3 regions of the Nitratireductor mangrovi genome follow, and region 3 is predicted to be linked to each of the others. Evidence: predicted binding sites of a transcription regulator. Region 3 holds the regulator's gene; each other region holds the start of a gene.
What was found. Region 3 encodes HrcA, which represses chaperone genes, less so after heat shock. Its sites were predicted from a motif close to GTTAGCACTCNCNNNNNGNGAGTGCTAAC; they were not measured.
Positions count from the first base shown of each region.

Region 1: FQ775_RS07800 (co-chaperone GroES) is a predicted target of HrcA. The motif match lies at 1,472-1,500, and genes of this name have one in related genera.
Region 2: groES (co-chaperone GroES) is a predicted target of HrcA. The motif match lies at 1,191-1,219, and genes of this name have one in related genera.

Region 1 is NZ_CP042301.2:1,589,408-1,591,672, reverse strand. It holds gene groL (chaperonin GroEL) at 1-958, opposite strand, end outside; gene FQ775_RS07800 (co-chaperone GroES) at 1,009-1,323, opposite strand; gene FQ775_RS07795 (hypothetical protein) at 1,664-2,002, shown strand; gene FQ775_RS07790 (usg protein) at 2,027-2,265, shown strand, end outside.
Region 2 is NZ_CP042301.2:2,515,296-2,517,560, forward strand. It holds gene FQ775_RS12355 (pilus assembly protein) at 1-1,104, shown strand, start outside; gene groES (co-chaperone GroES) at 1,283-1,579, shown strand; gene groL (chaperonin GroEL) at 1,642-2,265, shown strand, end outside.
Region 3 is NZ_CP042301.2:3,965,063-3,967,327, reverse strand. It holds gene rph (ribonuclease PH) at 1-118, opposite strand, end outside; gene hrcA (heat-inducible transcriptional repressor HrcA) at 273-1,343, shown strand; gene FQ775_RS19460 (methyltransferase domain-containing protein) at 1,457-2,265, shown strand, end outside.

The sequences.
Region 1 (2,265 bases), 2.4 Mb from region 3:
CTCGGCCCAGCATGTCGAGGGTCACGTTTTCGAGCTTGATGCCCAGATCCTCCGAGATGGCCGTGCCGCCCGTCAGAACGGCGATATCCTGAAGCATGGCCTTGCGGCGGTCACCGAAGCCCGGCGCCTTGACGGCCGCGACCTTCAGCCCGCCGCGCAGCTTGTTGACGACCAGCGTGGCCAGGGCCTCGCCCTCGACGTCCTCGGCGATGATGACGAGCGGCTTGGACGACTGCACGACCGACTCCAGAACCGGAAGCATGGCCTGCAGGTTGGAGAGCTTCTTCTCGTGGATCAGGACATAGGGCTCTTCGAGCTCGACTCGCATCTTGTCCTGGTCCGTAATGAAGTAGGGCGAGAGATAGCCGCGGTCGAACTGCATGCCTTCGACGACCTCAAGCTCGGTCTCGGCGGTCTTGGCTTCCTCGACGGTGATGACACCCTCGTTGCCGACCTTCTGCATGGCCTCGGCGATCATTGCGCCGATTTCCTTCTCGCCATTGGCGGAGATGGTGCCGACCTGGGCGACCTCGCCATTCTGGGTAATCTTGCGGGCGTTGCGCTTGACTTCCTCGACGACGGCCTCAACGGCCTTATCGATGCCGCGCTTCAGGTCCATCGGATTCATGCCGGACGCAACAGCCTTCGCACCCTCCTTGACGATGGCCTGGGCGAGAACGGTTGCCGTGGTCGTTCCATCGCCGGCGAGATCATTGGTCTTCGATGCGACCTCGCGCACCATCTGGGCGCCCATATTCTCAAATTTGTCCTCGAGCTCGATCTCCTTGGCGACGGTGACGCCGTCCTTGGTAATGCGGGGTGCGCCGAACGACTTGTCGATGACGACGTTGCGGCCCTTGGGGCCGAGCGTGACCTTGACGGCGTCCGCCAGAATATTGACGCCCTTGAGCATGCGTTCGCGCGCGTCGGTGTGGAATTTCACATCCTTGGCAGCCATTGGATTCACTCCTTTTCTATAGGCAGCAATCTTGACTGGAGAGGGCGCCGTCAGGCCGCCTTCTTCATGGTGTTGTTGACTTCGACTACGCCGAGCACGTCGCTTTCCTTCATGATCAGCAGGTCTTCGCCATCAAGCCGGATCTCGGTGCCGGACCACTTGCCGAACAAGATGCGATCGCCGATGGCGACGTCCAGCGGCTGCAACTGGCCGGACTCGTCGCGCGTGCCCGGCCCGGCCGCGATGACCTCGCCTTCCATCGGTTTTTCTTTCGCATTGTCGGGAATGATGATGCCGCCGGCCGTCTTCTCTTCGGCCTCGACCCTTCGAACAAGGATGCGGTCGTGCAATGGACGGAACGTCATGTCGTTCTCCTCTTTGGGACAAACACGTTGAGAGGTTCCACCGCGCCGGTTCCAGCGAACCGGAACGGGGTGCGCGGCCCGGATTCGGCGCCGCGCGCGGATGAGCTAGTTTCGTGTTTTTGGAGTTTCAAGAGGTCGACGCAAAAAAGTTAGCACTCGGGAGTCCGGAGTGCTAGCGCCTTGAAAATGCGCCACTAATACGAGCAAATGCGCACGCCGCCGGGCGTTCGGCCTGCTTGAATTTTTGCAAGATGCCACCAAAATAAGAGCAACTTCGGCGCTCGCCGGAGGCCAAATGCGAAGCACAAGCAAAGGAGCTTATCTGAGACGGAGGACAACGATGAACCGACAGAAAATGCCGCCGATCATCCCCTCTTTGGTTCCCGAAACATCCGATCTCGCATGTGACCGCCTGCTGTCGCCGGCGGAACATTTCAGTAGTCCGGGCGCGGTCCTGGCGGACGAAACGCTCGATGTCCAGGAAAAGCGGGCCATCCTGTCCTCATGGGCGTCGGACGCCTGCGCCGTTGAATCAAATCCGGCGCTGCGCCGGCAGCCGGGCGCCCGGCTGCCGGTTTCTTTCGATCAGATCATGGACGCCTTGTGCCGGCTCGATGCGCTCGGATCGTCAAGGCCCGCGCCAGATCGCCGGGACATGCCGGATCGGCTTGATGCGTGACGTTGCGGAGAAAGGGAGATTTACATGTCAACAAGGGTCAGCAGGCAGTTCTGCCTGCAGATGGAGGGTTACGGCCTGACCACTGCCGAGATTCACTATCATCTGCCTGATCATCCAAACCTGCTTCAGCTTTTTGTCTGGCAGGAATACGATCTGGCGCCGCACTTCCCGGAGCTCAAGGGCTTTCTTGGTTACTGGGAGCGTGAGCTCGAGGGTGCGTTGCACTCGGTGCGCATCGCCCATCGTCGTCTCATCGAACCGGC
Region 2 (2,265 bases), 1.4 Mb from region 3:
GTCACCGGCCAGGAATGGGTCTGCACCAGCTATCGCAAGAACGGCTCCTGCCGCCATGGCGAATGGCGCGAGACCGGCTATTACGACGAGACCATCGCCACATATGCCAGTTGGCAGGGCTGCGTAGAGGCGCGGCCTCACCCCTATAACGTCACCGACGCCGCGCCGGCCGTGCCGACCGGGGTCGCGGGGGTCTATACCGGCGATCCGGCGACGCTGTTCGTGCCCATGTTCGCGCCCGACGAACCCGGCGACCGCTGGGAAACCGCGCTCGATGCCGATCCCGACAATTTCTCCGCCGTCAACAATTGGTGGAACGACGGCACCGAGAGCAGTTCCGGCGCCACCCGCCAGAAGAACATGGGCAAATATTTCGAGGTCCGGCCTTATGGCGCCAGTTCGCCGCAGGGCTCCGGGCCCAACTATTCCTGCACCACCAAGCCGATCACGCCTCTGACCGACGTGACGACCGAGGCCGGCATCGCCACGATCAAGGGCGCCATCGACGCCATGTCGCCCAACGGCGCCACCAACGTGCCCGAGGGTCTTGCCTGGGGCTGGCGCACCGTCTCCGGCGGCGCGCCCTACACCGAAGGCCGCGGCGACGGCGAGAAGGGCAACGACAAGGTCGTCATCGTTCTGACCGACGGCGCCAACACCTATTACACGCCGGGTTCGCTCGGTTACAGCGATCCCGCCGGCAACAAGTCGACCTATTCCGCCTATGGCTACACCGGCGTCGCCTATGATGGCGGCAGCGAGACGCGCCTGTTCATGGGCACCAGCAGCGCGATCGGCGATTTCGACTATTCCAACGCCAACTACACCGCGGCGCTGAACGAGCAGTTGCAGACGCTGTGCGCCAACGCCAAGACCGCCGGCGTGATGATCATGACCGTGGCGCTCGATCTGAGCGAGGGCAACAGCACCGAGAAGGCCCAGATCGACGGCCTCAAGGCCTGCGCGTCGGAGTCTCGCTTCCGCAAGGATCCGATCGATCCATCGAAGCCGGCCAAGCTGTTCTGGAATGCCACCGGCAGCAATCTGTCGGAAAAGTTCAAGGAAATCGGCGACGAGCTTTCCAATCTGCGCATCGTCAGCTAGAAACCGCGCGCCCCCCTTGACCAGGTGGCGCGGCCCCCTGCCCCGACTTCTTGACACGATATGGACGAGCGACTATCTCACCGCTCGTTAGCACTCGCCATCTGTGAGTGCTAACCGGCCGTCCGGGCTTCGCCGGGCGGAAGTTTCCAGAGAAACCATCCGCATTGAGGATATGCAAATGGCTAAGTCGAAGTTTCGCCCGCTTCATGACCGCGTGGTCGTTCGCCGGGTCGAATCCGAGGAAAAGACGGCTGGCGGGATCATCATCCCGGACACGGCCAAGGAAAAGCCGCAGGAAGGCGAGATCATCGCCGTCGGCTCCGGCGCCCGCGACGAGACCGGCAAGCTGGTCCCGCTCGACGTCAAGGCTGGCGACCGGGTTCTGTTCGGCAAGTGGTCCGGCACCGAAGTGAAGCTCAATGGTGAGGAGCTCCTGATCATGAAGGAGTCCGACATCATGGGCGTCATCGCCTGACCCCGACAAACGCTTCAAGAACATCCAGAAGGACAATCGGGCGTTTGCCCAGGAGCTAGGATATGGCTGCAAAAGACGTAAAGTTTTCCCGTGACGCCCGCGAGCGCATGCTGCGCGGCGTCGACATCCTCGCCAATGCGGTGAAGGTGACGCTCGGCCCCAAGGGCCGCAACGTCGTCATCGACAAGTCGTTCGGCGCGCCGCGCATCACCAAGGACGGCGTCACCGTCGCCAAGGAGATCGAGCTCGAGGACAAGTTCGAGAACATGGGCGCCCAGATGGTGCGCGAAGTGGCCTCGAAGACCAATGACGTGGCCGGCGACGGCACCACGACCGCAACCGTTCTCGCCCAGTCGATCGTGCAGGAAGGCGCCAAGGCCGTTGCCGCCGGCATGAACCCGATGGACCTGAAGCGCGGCATCGACCTCGCCGTTGCCGAGGTCGCCGGCGATCTGGTCAAGAAGGCCAAGAAGATCAAGACCTCCGAGGAAGTCGCCCAGGTCGGCACCATCTCCGCCAATGGCGAGAAGGAAATCGGCGCGATGATCGCCGAGGCCATGCAGAAGGTCGGCAACGAGGGTGTCATCACCGTCGAGGAAGCCAAGACCGCCGAGACCGAGCTCGAGGTCGTCGAAGGCATGCAGTTCGACCGCGGCTACCTGTCGCCCTACTTCGTGACCAACCCG
Region 3 (2,265 bases):
TGCACAGGATGTGGGTGTCGCCGAACTTGACCAGGCAGGAGCCCTCGGCATGTTTGGAGACGCCGCGCTCGAAGCCGATGGCGCGCATCTCGTCGGGCTTCCGTCTGGAAGGGCGCATGATGTGATTCCCGTTCAGGCTTTGCTTGAGAAGGCGCTTTTAGCGGTCCGGCCAGCGCGACGCAAAGGAAAAGCCGGCATTGCGGGCTTTGCCGGTGCCCTGTGGAGGACTATATATTGCCTCAGGCTATCGTCATGGCAGACCACTTGAGAACATGACCAAACCGCTGCTCGATCAGACACTTGAAGCGCTCGACAGCCGCTCGCGCGACATCTTCCGGCTCATCGTCGATTCCTATCTGCGCGACGGCGACCCGGTCGGCTCGCGCAATCTGTCACGCATGCTGCCCTCGTCGCTGTCACCCGCGACGGTACGCAACGTGATGAGCGATCTGGAGCATCTCGGGCTCATCTATTCGCCACACATCTCGGCGGGCCGGCTGCCAACGCAGAAGGGCCTGCGCTTCTTCGTCGACGCCTTCATGGAGATCGGCGACCTGTCGGAAGACGACCGGCGTGTCATCGAGGCGCAGGTCAAGGCCTCGGGCAGCGACGCCTCGCTGGAGCACATGCTGACCGAGGCGAGCCAGATGCTCTCGGGCATGTCGCGCGGCGCAGGGCTGGTGCTGGCGGCCAAGAGCGAGACCGGGCTGAAACATATCGAGTTCATCCAGCTGGAGCCGCAGAAGGCGCTGGCGGTGCTGGTTTCGCAGACGGGAGACGTCGAAAACCGCATCATCGAACTGCCGGCCGGGGTTACGGCGGCGCAGCTTCACGAGGCGTCGAACTTCCTCAACGCGCATATCCGCGGCCGCACGCTGGGCGAGGCGCGCGCGGAGATCGCACGGCTGATGGAGGAGACCCGTGCGGCCCTCGACACGCTGTCGCAGGATCTCGTCGAAAAGGGCCTCGCGGTCTGGGCCGGCGCGGACGCCGGCGCGCCGGCGCGGCTGATCGTGCGCGGGCGCGCCAATCTTCTGGAAAACCTCACAGCCGAGGCCGACATCGAGCTCCTGAAACATCTGTTCGACGATCTGGAGACCAAGGAAGGGCTGGTGCAACTCCTGAACCTTGCCGAGGAAGGCTCGGGCGTGCGCATCTTCATCGGTTCCGAAAACAAGCTCTTTTCGCTGTCGGGCTCATCGCTGATCGTGGCGCCCTATCGCGACCAGGAATCGCGGGTGATCGGCGCGCTCGGCGTGATCGGTCCGACCCGGCTCAACTATGCGCGCATCGTGCCGATGGTCGACTATACGGCGCAGGTGATCTCGCGGCTGATGCAGTAGGCGTGCGGCGTGGCTGCCTGTGCCCGTCGCTGGCCTCGGCTTCAAAGGACATCGTTTCCGACATAATGTGGGTGGGCTGGCGAAAACCGCCACGACGGTCGCAGGGCAGGATCATGGGTTCAGACGAAGACTTTGCCGCGCTGGAACGGCGTGGATGGGCCGAGGAAGAAACAGCCAAAGCCTATGCCAGAGATTTTGCAAGGGCATCCGAAATGGCGGTTCCTCGCCTTGTCTCCGATGTGATGGCCAAGCGTGGAATGAAGGTGCTCGATCTGTGTTGCGGTCAGGGCATCGTCGCGCGTGGCCTGGTTGAAGCCGGCGCCGAGGTAACGGGGCTAGATTTTTCACCCGCCATGCTGGTCATTGCCTCCGATGAAGTCCCAGAGGCGACCTTTGTCGAAGGCAACGCTATGGCTATGCCCTTCGAAGATGCGTCCTTCGACGCAGTGACAATGGGTTTCGGAATGCCGCACGTACCAGATCCGCCGGCAGCGATGGCAGAGGCCCGCAGGGTCTTGAAACCCGGCGGCCGCTTCGCCTACTCCGTCTGGCAAGACACCGAACTTTCGGCTTTCACCTACGTTTTCACGGCCATCGGCAGACACGGGTCGCCGCACATCACCTTGCCGCCCGGACCCGGCGCAACCGATTATGCCGATCCGGCGCGTGCATTTCCGGCGATGGAGGCGGCAGGCTTCACGGAGGTAAGTTTGGGCGAGGTCGACAGCCGCTGGCACATCGACAATCCGGGCGCTCCCTTCGATTTCTTCCTTGAGGGAACCGTACGGGGAGGTTCGCTCCTACGTCCGCAACCGGCCTCGAGCAAGAAAGCGATCCGTTCTGCGGTCGCTGACATCGTGATGGCGAATCATGGACCAAACGCACCCTGGGACGTTCCCATGCCGTCCGTAGTTGTTTCAGG